DNA from 2 places in the Kocuria sp. CPCC 205260 genome. Region 1 is predicted to be linked to the other one. Evidence: predicted binding sites of a transcription regulator. Region 1 holds the regulator's gene; the other holds the start of a gene.
What was found. Region 1 encodes LexA, which represses DNA repair genes until DNA is damaged. Its sites were predicted from a motif close to TCGAACANNTGTTCGA; they were not measured.
Positions count from the first base shown of each region.

Region 2: ruvA (Holliday junction branch migration protein RuvA) is a predicted target of LexA. The motif match lies at 4,318-4,333, and genes of this name have one in related genera.

Region 1 covers NZ_JAVKPT010000007.1:32,992-40,498, forward strand. Annotated here, with positions in the region: gene priA (bifunctional 1-(5-phosphoribosyl)-5-((5-phosphoribosylamino)methylideneamino)imidazole-4-carboxamide isomerase/phosphoribosylanthranilate isomerase PriA) at 1-743, opposite strand, end outside; gene RF645_RS10785 (DUF945 domain-containing protein) at 784-951, opposite strand; gene hisH (imidazole glycerol phosphate synthase subunit HisH) at 948-1,706, opposite strand; gene hisB (imidazoleglycerol-phosphate dehydratase HisB) at 1,748-2,380, opposite strand; gene RF645_RS10800 (histidinol-phosphate transaminase) at 2,452-3,636, opposite strand; gene RF645_RS10805 (LysM peptidoglycan-binding domain-containing protein) at 3,706-4,293, opposite strand; gene lexA (transcriptional repressor LexA) at 4,687-5,463, shown strand; gene RF645_RS10815 (SLC13 family permease) at 5,473-6,522, opposite strand; gene RF645_RS10820 (hypothetical protein) at 6,593-6,877, opposite strand; gene RF645_RS10825 (ATP-dependent DNA helicase) at 6,980-7,507, opposite strand, start outside.
Region 2 covers NZ_JAVKPT010000001.1:192,373-199,879, reverse strand. Annotated here, with positions in the region: gene RF645_RS00820 (FAD-binding oxidoreductase) at 1-446, shown strand, start outside; gene RF645_RS00815 (Mur ligase family protein) at 503-1,813, shown strand; gene RF645_RS00810 (type 1 glutamine amidotransferase) at 1,826-2,599, shown strand; gene RF645_RS00805 (YebC/PmpR family DNA-binding transcriptional regulator) at 2,775-3,536, shown strand; gene ruvC (crossover junction endodeoxyribonuclease RuvC) at 3,569-4,228, shown strand; gene ruvA (Holliday junction branch migration protein RuvA) at 4,385-5,047, shown strand; gene ruvB (Holliday junction branch migration DNA helicase RuvB) at 5,050-6,129, shown strand; gene yajC (preprotein translocase subunit YajC) at 6,327-6,770, shown strand; gene secD (protein translocase subunit SecD) at 6,922-7,507, shown strand, end outside.

The sequences.
Region 1 (7,507 bases):
TCCAGGGCCTGCTCGAGGGTGAAGCGCCCGGCGTAGAGGGCCTTGCCCATGATCGCGCCCTCCACACCCGAGCTCACCAGGCGGCGCAGCGCGGCGATGTCCTCCAAGGAGGCGATGCCGCCAGAGGCCACCACGGGCTTGCCCGTGCGCTGCGCGACCTGCTGCAGCAGCTCGACGTTCGGGCCCTTGAGCGTGCCGTCCTTGGTGACGTCGGTGACGACGTAGCGGGAGCAGCCGTCGGCCTCGAGGCGCTCGAGCACATCCCAGAGGTCCCCGCCCTCCTGGGTCCAGCCGCGGGCGGCCAGCGTGGTGCCGCGCACATCCAGGCCCACGGCGATGACGTCTCCGTGCTCGGCGATGACCCGTCGGGTCCACTCGGGATCCTCGAGCGCGGCGGTGCCCAGATTGATCCGGGCCGGCTCGAGCGACAGTGCGCGCTCGAGGGAGGCGTCGTCGCGGATGCCTCCGGACATCTCGATCTTCAGCGACAGCGACCGGGCCACGCTCGTGAGGACGTCGATGTTGTCCCCGGTGCCGAATGCGGCATCCAGATCGACCAGGTGCAGCCACTCGGCCCCGGCGTCCTGCCAGGCCTGCGCGGCCTCCAGCGGATCGCCGTAGCCGGTCTCGGAGCCGGACTCCCCCTGGACGAGGCGCACGGCCTGGCCGTCGCGGACGTCCACCGCCGGCAGCAGCTCGAGGCGCGGGCCGGTCTGCTCGGCGTGGTTCGTGTACTCGGTCATTGCTCTCCTCGATCGAATGCGGATGTCTCGGGGGCGGCGCTCAGCCGCGGCTGCCCGTGTACCAGGCGAAGGCGCCGTAGATGATCAAAGCGGCGGCGATGACCCCCATGATCACGACGGTGTAGCGCGGGAAGCCCTGCTTGTGGAACGAGTAGGTGCCTCCGGCCATGAAGGCTCCCAGCGCCATGACGATGACGGCCCAGCTCATGCGTCGCTCTCCTCCTGACCAGCGGTCTGCGCGTCCCGCGCGGCGAGGGCGGCGTCCAGTCGGCCCGTGCGCGGCAGCGTCTCGAGCCAGTTGCGCAGCAGCTGGAGTCCCGCCTGGCCCGACTTCTCCGGGTGGAACTGCGTGGCGGACAGTGCCCCGTTCTCCACGGCGGCGATGAAGGGGCTTCCGTGGCGCGACCAGGTGACCTGCGGCGGAAGCATGTGCTCGCTGTTCTGCTCGAACTCCCACTTCAGCACGCCGAAGGAGTGCACGAAGTAGAAGCGCTCCTGCTCGATGCCGCGGAAGAGCACGCTGGACTCGGGCGGCTCGACCGTGTTCCAGCCCATGTGCGGGACGATCGGGGCGTCCAGCCGCTCGACCGTGCCGGGCCACTGGCCCAGGCCCTCGGTCTCCGTGCCGTGCTCCACGCCGCGCTCGAACAGGACCTGCAGCCCGACGCAGATGCCCAGGACCGGGCGCCCGCCCATGAGCCGGCGCTCGATCAGACGCACCGCGCCGATCTTGCGCAGGCCCTCGGCCACCGCCTCGTAGGCGCCCACTCCGGGAACGAGCAGGCCGTCGGCGCCGGAGACCAGCTCCGGGTCGCGCGTGAGCAGGACGCGGGCACCGGCCTCCTCGAGCGCGCGGACGGCCGAGCGGACGTTGCCGGCACCATAGTCGAGCACGACCACGGACGGCGCCGACGAGGCCGGCTCCTGCGGCAGCGGCTCCCCCACGGTGTGCGGCGCGGGGATCGTGCGGCCCTTGTCGTCGACCGCGTCCTCCGGGCGGCGGATCACAGCGCGCCCTTGGTCGAGGGGATGCCGGTGACGCGCGGGTCGGGCTCGACGGCGGCGCGCAGCGCACGGGCCAGGGCCTTGAACTGGGCCTCGACGATGTGATGCGGATCCCGCCCGCGCACCAGCTCCATGTGCAGGCAGATCCCGGCGTGATGAGTCAGCGACTCGAAGACGTGCTGGGTCATGGAGCCGGTGAAGTGCCCGCCGATCAAGTGGTACTGCTGGCCCTCGGGCTCGCCGATGTGCACGCAGTACGGGCGCCCGGAGACATCGACGACGGCGTGGGCCAGCGACTCGTCCAGCGGCACGGAGGCCTCGCCGAAGCGGGCGATCCCGCGCTTGTCGCCGAGGGCGGTGCGCAGGCACTCGCCGATCACGATCGCGGTGTCCTCCACGACGTGGTGGACGTCGATGTGGGTGTCGCCGGTGGCCTGGACCGTCAGGTCGATCAGCGAGTGCTTGGACAGCGCCGTGAGCATGTGGTCGTAGAACGGCACGCTGGTCGAGATCGAGTGCTGGCCGGTGCCGTCAAGGTTCAGCTCGACGCGGATGCTGGATTCCGACGTCACGCGCTCGAGCGAGGCGGTGCGTGCGCCGTCGCTCGCTGCGGTGGTGGGCTGATCGCTCATGATGGGGCCTCCTGCGGCGGGATGGGGATTCTGTGCCGGGCCGACGTTCGAGGGCGTCAGCGACGGGCGGTTCAGCGGTTCGCGGGGTCCTGCCCTGTCTCGGAGTCCTTCGCAGCGGCGGACCGGCCCTCCAGGTGCGCGCGGACGCCGTCGAGGAACGCGGTGGTCTCCTCCTCGGTGCCGGCGGTGACGCGCAGGTGCCCGGGGATGCCGACGTCGCGGATCAGGACGCCTCGATCCAGCAGGTCCTGCCACAGGGCCGGGGCGTCGATGCCGCCGCCGAAGAACACGAAGTTGGAGTCCGATTCCGCCGGGTCCAGCTCCAACCGCTTGAGGTCATCGACGATCCGGTCGCGCTGCATGCGGATGTCGGCGACGTCGGCGAGCAGAGTCGTGCGATGGCGCAGCGCCGCCAGAGCGGTCGCCTGGGTCACCGCGGAGAGGTGATACGGCAGGCGCACCAGACGCACGGCATCGGCGATCTCCGGTGCGGCGGCGAAGTAGCCGATACGCGCACCGGCCAGGGCGAAGGCCTTGGACATGGTGCGGCTGACGACCAGGCGCGGACGGCCTTCGAGCAGGCGCAGCGCGGTGCGCTCCGGGAAGCGGGAGAACTCGGCATAGGCCTCATCGACCACCACCACGGTGTTCGACTCCTCGCCGGCGCGGTAGACGGCATCGACGACGTCGTCCTCCAGCGCGGTGCCCGTGGGGTTGTTGGGCGAGCACAGCAGCACGATGCTCGGGCGGTGCTCGCGGACCTGTGCGGCGGCCGATTCGGCGCTGAGCGTGAAGTCCTCGGCGCGCGCGCCCGGGATGAACTCCGTGTTCGTGCCGGCTGAGAGCAGCGGGTACATGGAGTAGGACGGCACGAAGGCCAGCACACGACGACCGGGGCCGCCGAAGGCCTGCATGAGCTGCTGGAGGATCTCGTTGGAGCCGTTGGCGGCCCAGATGTTGTCCTGGTCCAGGCTGTGGCCCAGGTATTCGGCCAGCTCGCGGCGCAGCTGCGTGAACTCGCGGTCCGGGTAGCGGTTGAGGGTTCCCACGACCCGCGAGACCTCGGCGACGATGGCGTCCTGGACGTCCTGCGGCACCGGATGCGTGTTCTCGTTGGTGTTCAGGGCGATGGGGACGTCGATCTGCGGCGCCCCGTAGGGGGACTTGCCGCGCAGGTCGTGGCGCAGGGGAAGCGACGCGAGCCGTTCGGCTCGCGTGGCGCCCTCGGTGCTGGGTGTCGCGCTCTGAGAAGTCACCAGGACAGTCTACGAGGCGCGGACGGGGCCTCCAGCATCCGACGGCGGCCGAACCCACCGTCCTGCGGCTCAGGCCGCGGGAACCAGCACCTGCTGGCCCGGGGAGACCTGGGCGGAGTCCAGCTCGTTGAGCTCGACGATCTGCAGGACGACGTCCCGGGTGTCGCGCTGCGGCTCGGCCTGCTGAGCGACCTCCCAGAGGCTCTGGCCGGGCTGGACGGTCACGGAGTCGACCCCGGGGCCCTCGGCTGGCTCGGTTCCGGCGGTGACGTGGGAGGGTGCGATCAGCACGACCAGCAGTGCGGCCGCGGCCAGCACGCCGAGCATGGTCGGCAGGCCGATCAGCAGCAGCCGCCCGCGGCGGGTCAGGCGCATGGGCGAGGACGCGGATCGCGCCGGTGCGGAGGCCTCCGGCTCCTTCACGGCGGGCAGGGTCCGAGACTGCGGTGCAGCTGCGCGACCGCCCGGAATGACGCGCAGAGCCGGACGGCGCCCCTCCGACTCCTTGAGCCGCGCAGCGGGGCGTCGGCGCAGGGCGGGCACGGCGGAGGAGAGCTCCTGCGCGAAGGCACGGCCCCCGCTGCGCAGGGCGCTGACGAGGGGGATGCTGCCGGTGGAGGACGAGTGCGACAGGACAGCGGTGCTGATCACGGACATGGGATGCACTCCTTCTTGCCGAGGGACGGACGGTGACAGACGGTGCGGGTGGTGCGGGTGGTGGCCGCTCCCGTGTTCGAACCTGTGTCGGATTCGAGACCCGATCCCGGTTCTCGAATACGTGTTCGAACTGCTTACGACCATTTCTAGCACCTGTGTACGACTCGTGTCGAGACACGATCGAACAGATGTTTGAAGGTGACGTCCGGCTCACGTAGCCTCAGCGAGAGGACTGTGCAGGTCGGAGGCCCTGGCGGGGCCTCGAGGACGAGTCAACGCAACCGCTCAGACAGCACAAGGCGGCCACGGCGCGGCGCGAGCGCGTCGCCGCGGCCCAGCACGCAGCGCACCCGGCGATCCGGAGGCGCCCATCGACGGAAGACGAGGACGGACATGGCAGCCAGCGGCACCGGTCGCACGCAGCGCGGCTCAGGCGGCACGGCCCGGGCGACGGGCTCCGAGTCCTCCCGGCGCAAGGGCCTGACCCCGCGGCAGCGCACGATCCTGGAGGTCATCCAGCGCGCCGTCGCCGCCCACGGCTATCCCCCGTCCATGCGCGAGATCGGCGACCTGGTGGGCCTGAAGTCCCTGTCGAGCGTGACCCACCAGCTCAATCAGCTCGAGCGGCAGGGCTACCTGCGCCGCGACCCCAAGCGCCCGCGCGCCCTCGAGGTCCTGGTGCCCCTGCATCTGCTTGGCGATCCCGAGGCGGAGGCCGCCTCCGCCGTCGCCGAGGCTCCGGCCGCTTCGGAGGCGCCGGAGCTGGACGACGACCTGCCGTCGATCGGCTCCGCGGACGTCTCGTTCGTGCCGCTCGTCGGCCGGATCGCCGCCGGCACCCCGATCACCGCCGAGCAGCAGGTCGAGGACCGCATGGCCCTGCCGCGCCAGCTCACCGGCCACGGCGAGCTGTTCATGCTGCGGGTCTCCGGCGACTCCATGATCGATGCCGCCATCTGCGACGGCGACTGGGTCGTGGTGCGCGCTCAGGCCACCGCCGAGAACGGGGAGATCGTGGCGGCCCTGCTGGACGACGAGGCCACGGTGAAGACCTTCCGCCAGCGCGACGGACACACCTGGCTGCTTCCTCAGAACTCGCAGTACGAGCCGATCCTGGGCGACCACGCCACGGTGATGGGCAAGGTCGTCTCGGTCCTGCGCAGCCTCTGAACACGCAGATCACCGCCATGACGAGCGGCTGAGGACGGATCCGTCCTCAGCCGTTCGTCGCTCATCCCCTGCCGGTCGCAGCAGCCCGATCCACTGCCAGTACGTGGCCGAGAACAGCAGGATGAGCAGGTAGCCGACGATCGTCAGCGGGATGCCGGTGCGCAGGAACAGCTGCGTGGTGAGCGCGCCCGTGCCGTAGGCGAGCATGTTCTGCGGGGCGGAGATCGGCAGCAGGAATCCGAAGCAGATCAGGAACTGCATGATCAGCCCGAAGCCCACGCCCTCGCCGGGCGGGTCCGGGATCGACACGGCCAGGGCGATGAACACCGGGATCAGCGCGCTCGACATGGACGTGGCCGAGGCGAATCCCAGGTGGATCAGGATCGTGAACGCGCCGACGATCGCGATGATCGCGAGCACCGGCAGACCCGTGATCCCGAGCCCGTCGAACACGGCCGCCGACAGCCATGCCGCCGCCCCGGTCTCCAGCAGCACGGATCCCAGCGAGATGATGACCGCGAAGACCACGAGCGTCCCCCAGCTCACGAGCTCCTCCACGGTCTCCCAGGAGTAGACCCCGATGCGCGGCAGCAGCATGACGCCGATGGCGCACAGTGTCACGGTGGTGGCGTCGATGTCGTGCAGCGAGCCCTGGGTGGACCAGAAGGCCAGCAGGATGACGGCCACAGCCGCCAGGCGCTTCTCCGCCCCGGTCATGGGCCCGAGCTCCGTCAGGGACTTCTGGACGATCTCACGGCCGCCCTCCAGACGGTCGATCTCGGGCCTGATGGTGGCCCGCATCACGAAGTGGAGCACCACGGACATCACCGCAGCCCAGGGAGCGCCGGCGGCGAACCACTGCGGCCAGGAGATCGTGGCCCCCATGGACTCCTGGATGAATCCGACGGCCACGAGGTTCTGGGCTGCGGCGGTCCGCACGCCGATGTTCCAGATCGAGATCGACTGCGCCGCGGTGATGACCATGAGCGCGCCCAGCCGGGACTCGGTCGTGGCCTGCATGCCCGCAGCCAGCGCCAGCGCCGCCGCCACGAGCGCCACCGCCGAGGAGCCGAAGCCGGCGAGGGCGCAGCCCAGGGCATCGCTGGTCCCCAGCGCCTCCCCCGAGCCGTCAGGTGCCGGCGACGCTCAGCCCATCAGGGGTCGGCATCAACATGACGACGGCCAGCACGATGATCTCCAGCCCCAGCCACACCGGGCGCATGCTCAGGTGGGCCTTGCGGGAATGCGGTCCGCGGGACTTCTCGGAGCGCAGCCCGGCGGTGGCGCGCTCCTCCGAGCGGGCCTCCTGCCCTGCCTTGGCCCGTCGACGCGCCGCCGTCCGCAGCCGGGACGGATTCCCCCCGTCCCCGCGAGATCTTCCCGTTGCGTCCTCGCCGCTGCGCGCATCGACCATGATGAGCTCCTTCTTCGTCGAAAGAGCGGACTCTTCTGATATCCAGAGTCACATGGATCGAAACGCAGTAGGTATGGATTGCGCGCGGTTGCCCCGGCCGGCTCAGTCCTGGCCGTGCAGCCGCTGCAGCGCCGAGTGGACGGTCTTCCGGTCGGTCGTCGTCCACAGCGGAGGCAGGCTGGCGCGCAGGAACCCGCCGTAGCGCGCCGTGGCGATCCGCGAGTCCAGCACCGCCACCACGCCGCGATCGCTCGTGGAGCGGATCAGTCGACCCGCTCCCTGGGCCAGGCGCACAGCGGCGTGTGTGGCCGAGATCGCCATGAACCCGTTGCCTCCGCTGTCGGCGACCGCGCGGGTGCGCGCCGTGGACAGCGGATCATCCGGGCGCGGGAACGGGATGCGGTCGATCAGCACCAGACGGCAGGAGTCGCCGGGCACGTCGACTCCCTGCCACAGCCCCATGGTCCCGAACAGCGACGTGTCCGGCTCCTCGGCGAACTGGGAGACGAGCGCGCTGAGCGTGGACTCGCCCTGGCACAGGATCGACAGGCCTGTTCGCTCGCGCATCACCTCCGCGGCCTCCTCCGCCGCTCGGCGCGAGGAGAACAGCCCGAGGGCTCCCCCGCCGGA
Region 2 (7,507 bases), on a different contig from region 1:
GAGCGTTCCCGGCGCTGGAGGCGCGTGCGCAGCGGATGGCCCAGGAGGGCGGCTTCGCCGGCGGCGGCTCGATCCTGGTCGAGGACATCGCCGTGCCGCGCGACCGGCTGGCCGAGGCCTTCGAGCGGATCCGCGAGATCGAGCTGCGTCACGGGATCCTCATCCCCACGACCACCCACGCCGGCGACGGCAACCTGCACCCGATCTTCCTGGTCGGCGACGACGAGGTCCCCGAGCGGACCTGGGAGGCCGCCGGAGAGGTCTTCCGGATCGCCCTGGAGCTGGGCGGCACGCTGTCGGGGGAGCACGGCATCGGCCTGCTCAAGCGGCGCTGGCTCGGAGATGAGCTCGGAGAGGATCAGCTGGACCTCCAGGCGCAGATCCGCGCGGTGTTCGATCCGCAGGGGATCCTCAATCCCGGCAAGGTCTTCGCACGGGAGCACTGAACCTGGCGGCGAGCCCCGGCCCTGCCGTCGCTGAGTCGTCAGGGCGACGAACTAGGATGTCCGCCATGTCCAGACCACTTGTGAGGCTCCTCGGCCAGGGCGTGCGCGCCGCCACCAAGCTGCGCGGCGGAGGCTCGGCGTTCCCCGGGCTGGTGATGGAGAAGCTGCACCCGGACTTCGTGGCCGAGCAGCTGGCCCGGCTGCCCCAGGGCGTCGTGGTGATCTCCGGGACCAACGGCAAGACGACCACCACCAAGATGGCCGTCCAGCTGCTCGAGTCCCAGGGCCTGCGCGTGTTCACCAACCGCACCGGCTCGAACTTCGTGCGCGGGGTGGCGGCCTCCCTGCTGGAGGAGATCTCCCTGACCGGCAGGCTGGACGCGGACATCGCCGTGCTGGAGCTCGACGAGGCCCACGCGGTCCACTTCGTGAAGCTCGTCCAGCCCCGGTTCGCACTGCTGCTCAACGTCATGCGAGATCAGCTCGACCGCTTCGGCGAGATCGACACCACCCGCCGCATGCTCTCGCAGATCGCGGCGGCCACCACCGAGGCCGTGGTCCTCAACCGCGAGGACCCGCGCATCGCCTCTCTGGCCGATGACGTCCGCCCCGGGACCGCGGTGCACTGGTACGGGCTGTCGGAGAAGCTGCGGCCCATGTTCCCGTCGGACGACGACATGCGCGGCGCCGACGGCCCCGAGGCTCCGGTGCCGTCGCAGGAGGCCAAGCCGGAGGCGATCGTCCAGCTCGAGGACTTCGAGGCCACCGACGTCACGTTCTCCGTGCGCGGGGAGCCGGCGCAGGCGGAGGTCCATCTCTACGGCGTCTACAACGTCTACAACGCCGCGGCCGCCCTGGCGCTGGCGCTGACCGTCTCGCAGGAGCGCAGCGGCCTGTCCGCCGCGCTGCCGTCGCTGCTGGGGGAGCTGTCCCGCGTGACCCCGGCCTTCGGACGCGGCGAGACGATCATGGTCGACGGCACCCCGCTGCAGCTGCTGCTCGTGAAGAACCCCGCGGGCTTCCGCCTGTCGCTGGCCTCCGCCGCACCGGAGTCCTACGCGACCATGATCTCCATCAACGACGAATACGCCGACGGTCGCGACGTCTCCTGGCTGTGGGACGTCGAGTTCGAGTCCCTGCGCGGCGGGGGAGTGGACATGGTCACCGGCACGCGCGCCTGGGACATGGCTCTGCGCCTGGACTACGACCAGGTGCAGGTCGGCGCCGTCGAGCCGGACATCGCCCGAGCGCTCACGGAGTTCATCGCCTCCGCCGACGGACGCCCCATGCGCGTTTTCTGCACCTACACGTCCATGCTCACGCTGCGCCGCGAGCTGCGCGCCGTGGCCGTCGTGCCCGAGATCTGAGAGAGGACCGCGATGACCACTGCGACTCCCAACCTCCCCGCCGCAGGAGCCGAGCCCGAGCTCGGCGGGCAGGGCGAGATCCACCTCGTGCAGCTCTATCCGCGCGACATGAACATCTACGGCGACTGGGGCAACACGCTGACGCTCAAGCGCCGTCTCGAGCGCCGCGGCTACAGCGTGCGCGTCACCGACTACAACCCCGGCGACTCCTTCCCCGGCGACGGCGACATCTTCGTGGGCGGCGGCGGCCAGGACTCCGGGCAGTTCCGCGTCATGGAGGACCTGCAGCGCATCAAGCCCCTGCTGCTGGAGCTGGTGGAGGACGGCGCGCCCATGCTCGCGATCTGCGGGCTCTACCAGCTCTTCGGCCACCGGTTCCGCACGATCGGCGGTGAGACGCTGACCGGCGTGGGGATCTTCGACCTCGAGACCGTCGGGGGCCCGGAGCGGCTGATCGGCAACATCGTCACCGAGTCGCCCGATCTCGGCACCGTGATCGGCTACGAGAACCACTCCGGTCTGACCCACCTGGGCGCGGGCCAGAAGCCCTTCGGCAAGGTGGTCTCCGGTGCGGGCAACGACGGCCAGGACGGCACGGAGGGCGCGGTGACCCGCGAGGTCATCGGCACCTATCTGCACGGCTCCCTGCTGCCCAAGAACCCGGCGGTGGCCGATCACCTCATCGCCACGGCGGTGCGGCGACGCTATGCGCACGAGACCCTCGAGCCGCTGAACGATCTGCTGGCGGAGAAGGCGCGGGAGGTCGCGGCCTCCCGTCCGCGCTGAGCCCGGGACCCGTCGCCTACAATCGACCAGCAGACTTCCCAGCGCAGCGTCATGCGCCGCGGTGGTGCGCCGCACGGCCCCTCCGGCCGTGACCGGCACCCCCGACGCACGCGCTGCCAGCCGCCGCCGGGAGGAGCCCGGCGCTGCGGCACCGACACGAACCAGGAGGCAAGCCATGTCCGGTCACTCCAAGTGGGCCACGACCAAGCACAAGAAGGCCGCCATCGACGCCAAGCGCGCCAAGGCCTTCGCCAAGTACATCAAGGGCATCGAGGTCGCCGCGCGCCAGGGCGGCGCCGACACCGCGGGCAACCCGGCGCTGGATCTGGCCGTGTCCAAGGCCAAGAAGAACTCGGTGCCCAACGACAACATCGACCGCGCCATCAAGCGCGGCGCCGGCCTGACCGGCGAGGTCATCGAGTACTCGGAGATCTTCTACGAGGCCCGCGGCCCCCAGGGCTCGGCGCTGTACATCGAGTGCCTGACCGACAACAAGAACCGCGCGGCCTCCGAGGTCCGCGTGGCCGTGACTCGCAACGGCGGCACCATGGCCGATCCGGGCTCGGTCACCTTCATGTTCGAGCGCAAGGGCGTGGCCGAGGTCGCCAAGGCCGACGGCGTCACCGAGGACGACGTCATGATGGCCGTGCTGGACGCCGGGGCGGAGGAGGTCATCGAGGACCAGGACGTCTTCGAGGTCATCTCCGAGGCCACCGACCTGCCCCAGATCCGCACGGCTCTGGACGAGGCGGAGCTGGAGTACAACAACGACGACCCCCAGTTCCGCCCGAACATGAAGGTCGAGCTCGACGCCGACGCCGCGCGCAAGTTCCTGCGCCTGGCCGATGCGATCGAGGAGCTCGACGACGTCCAGAACGTCTACTCCAACGTGGAGATCACCCCCGAGGTCGCCGCCCAGCTCGAGGACGAGGACTGAGCCAGGCTCCGGCACCCGCCCGACGTCCGGCCATGGGCTCCGCGGCCAGGGCGCAGGCCCCCGAGCAGGTCATCCTGGGCGTCGATCCCGGGCTGACCCGCTGCGGGTTCGGGATCGTGCGCATGCGCGCCGACCGCCGCGCCGAATGGGTCCACCACGAGGTCCAGGGCACAGGCGCCGACGAGCCCCTGGAGCAGCGGATCCTGCGCATCGCCCAGGCGGCCGATCAGCTGCTCGAGCGCTTCGCCCCGGATGCTTTGGCGATCGAGCGCGTGTTCGCGCAGAACAACGCCCCCACCGTGGTCGGCACCGCCCAGGCCTCGGGCGTGGTGATCGCCGCCGCAGCCGCTCGCGGGGTCCCCGTCGCCTGGCACACCCCGTCCGAGGTCAAGGCCGCGGTCACCGGCGACGGCTCGGCCGAGAAGGCCGCCGTGACCAAGATGATCGCGCGCATCCTCCGCCTCGAGCAGCTGCCGCGTCCGGCCGACGCCGCCGATGCCCTGGCGATCGCGGTCTGCCACGGCTGGCGCTCCGGTGTGGGCGCGGGCCTGGACGCCCAGGCGGGCACTACGACCACGCACCAGGGCGCCCGCACGGGACTGCAGCGCGCGACCCAGGAGCGCGGCACCGCCCTGACACCCGCTCAGCGCGCCTGGCAGGCCGCGGAGCAGAAGGCTCGGCGCGGCCACTGAGGGACCGCATCGTCCTCGGGTGCGGGCCCTCGCCCCGGGCGAGGGCCTGCACTGTGTGGTCGTCGCGGCTTGGTAGGGTGAGCGAGGCATCGTACTGATGTTCGAATGGCTGCCCGATTCGCGGGCGGCTCCCCGCATCGAGGAGAGGGTGTTCCCATGATCGCGTCCGTGCGCGGCGAGGTGCTGCACAAGGGGCTGAGCACGGCCGTCGTCGACGTCATGGGGCTGGGCCTCGAGCTGCAGGCCACCCCGCAGACTCTCTCCGGGCTGCACGAGGGCCGCGAGGCCCGGCTGGCCACCGCGTTCGTGGCGCGCAAGGACGACTCCCCGCTGCTGTTCGGCTTCGCGGACGCGGAGGAGAAGGAGATCTTCGAGACCATGCTGGGCGTCTCCGGCATCGGTCCGCGCACCGCACTGGCGGTGCTGGCCGCGCTGGGCACGCAGGAGGTCCGCACGGCCATCGCCCAGGGCGACCCCAAGCCGTTCACCACCGTCTCCGGGATCGGGCCCAAGGGCGCCAAGCGCATCGTGCTCGAGCTCGCGGACAAGCTCGTTCCCGCCGATCCGGCACCGGCCTCGGCCCCGCAGGCGGCGCAGATCCCGCTGTGGCGCACCCAGGTCACGGAGGCCCTCACGGGTCTGGGCTGGAACGAGAAGGACGCCTCGGCGGCCATCGACGACGCCCTGGTCGGTCGAGAGGAGCTCGCCGACTCCGGTGACGTCGCCCTGATCTTGCGCACCGTGCTCGCGTGGCTCGGCGCCCGGGCCTCGGCTCCTGCCGCCGGCCGGGGCTCGACTCGCACGGGGGAGGGCCGCTGAGCATGGACGCACAGCACAGCGGGTCCGAGCGCCTGGTGGGCGGGGAGCCGGAGCTGGACGAGCGCGCCGTCGAATCGGCCCTGCGCCCCGAGTCCCTGGCGGACTTCGTGGGTCAGCCGCGTGTGCGCCAGCAGCTCTCCCTGGTCCTGGAGGCCTCCAGACTGCGGGGCCGCAGCGCCGATCACGTGCTGCTGTCCGGACCTCCCGGTCTGGGCAAGACCACGCTGGCCATGATCATCGCCCAGGAGATGGGCGCTCCGCTGCGCATCTCCTCCGGGCCTGCCATCCAGCACTCCGGCGACCTGGCCGCGATCCTGTCCTCCCTGACTGAGGGCGAGGTCCTGTTCCTCGACGAGATCCACCGCATGTCCCGGCCCGCCGAGGAGATGCTCTACATGGCCATGGAGGACTTCCGGGTCGACATCGTGGTGGGCAAGGGCGCCGGGGCCACCTCCATCCCGCTGGACCTGCCTCCGTTCACCCTGGTCGGTGCCACCACGCGCGCCGGGCTGCTGCCGGGACCGCTGCGCGATCGCTTCGGCTTCACCGGGCACCTCGAGTTCTACAGCGACCACGAGCTCGTCTCCGTGCTGCGCCGCTCCGCCGGGCTGCTGGACCTGCGCCTGTCCACGGAGGGCTTCGAGGAGGTCGCCACCCGCTCCCGCGGCACTCCGCGCATCGCCAACCGCCTGCTGCGCCGCGTGCGCGACTGGGCGCTGGTCCACGGCGTGGACAGCATCGACGCCCGCGCCTGCTCCGCCGCCCTGGAGATGTACGAGGTCGACTCGCGGGGCCTGGACCGCCTGGACCGCTCGGTGCTCGAGGCGCTGGTCCGCCACTTCGGCGGCGGACCGGTGGGGCTGTCCACCCTGGCGATCGCCGTGGGGGAGGAGACGGAGACCGTCGAGGAGGTCGCCGAGCCGTACCTGGTCCGCGAGGGCCTGCTGGCGCGGACCCCGCGAGGACGCATCGCCATGCCCGCGGCTTGGGAGCACCTGGGACTGGTACCGCCCGAGCACGCAGCCTTCCGGGACACTGCGGTGCGCCAGGCCCTCGGCGACCAGGACCCCCCGCAGCAGTAGCCCTCCGGACGGCGACCGGCTGCGATCCGGCGCCTGGGAGCCCGCTGACCGGGCCCTGCGCGGCCGCGTCCCCTACCATGGACGGGAATCCTCGCCGCCGCCGCGTTGCCCCACGTGCTTGTCCAGGGGCGGAGTCCCGGTCGCGGCACCGACCACCACGCGATGCGCAGAAGCGCATCGCAGGATCAGGAGTCTGCATGACACCCGTCGTCACCGAATCGCTGTCCGCCGCCGGAGCCGCTGGAGGCGGCGGGTCCTCCATGCTGCTCTTCGGCTTCATGCTGCTGCTGATCATCGGCATGTTCTGGTTCTCCAGCCGCACCCGCAAGAAGCAGCAGGAGAAGCTGAAGTCGCAGCAGCGCGCCATGGAGCCCGGCATGGAGGTCATGACGAGCTACGGCCTCTACGGCCGCCTGGTCTCCAAGGACGAGGACGCCGTCAAGGCCGTCATCGAGATCGCCCCGGGCACCCAGGTCACCGTGCACCTGCAGACCCTCACCAACGTGGTCGAGCGTGACACCCCCGCTGCCGGCGGCACGGATGCCGCAGGCTCCACCGCAGCAGGGGGCGCCTCCGCTGACGAGACCCCAGCCGGCGACCCCACGGATCCCCGCGATCCGGGAGCCGACTCCTCCCGCTGATCAGCCAGCACCCGCGCCTCGGCCCCGTCGGCCGGGGCGCTCGTGCGTGTTGCGGCACCTGAGACCGTCTCTTCGGGTCCACCCGCGCCCGCCCGGCCCACGTGTGCCGCGCTTCACAGCCCCCTCGAACCCCGCAAGGATCTGCGCCCCGATGTCGACATCGCCAGAAGATCGCTCGTCCGCGAGCACCCCCGGCCGCGAGCCGGGGGACCGGAAGAAGAAGCCGCGCCGCAGCGAGCAGGAGACGACGGCCCAGCGGGCGCAGCGTCGTCAGCTCGGCGGCACCGAGCTGCACCGGGCGGTGAGAACTGCTCGAGGCTCGCTCGTGGGCATGTTCGTGCTGCTGGTCGCCATGCTCGGCGTGCTGGGCTGGGGCGCAGGTCAGGGCCACACCGGCTGGGGGCCGCGCCTGGCGCTGGACCTCGAGGGCGGCACGCAGATGATCCTGACCCCTGAGCTGACCGGTCAGCAGGAGGGCGAGGAGATATCCCAGGAGCAGCTCGACCAGGCGGTGGAGATCATCCGCCAGCGCGTCGACGGCTCCGGCGTCTCGGAGGCCGAGGTCTCCACCCAGGGCGGCGAGAACATCGTCGTGTCCATGCCGGGCACGCCCGATCAGGAGACCCGGGACCTGATCCAGACCTCGGCGCAGATGAGCTTCCGACCCGTGCTGATGGTCGGCCCCGCCGAGGCCACTCCGGAGGACGAGCGCACCCCCGAGGACGAGCAGGTCGAGC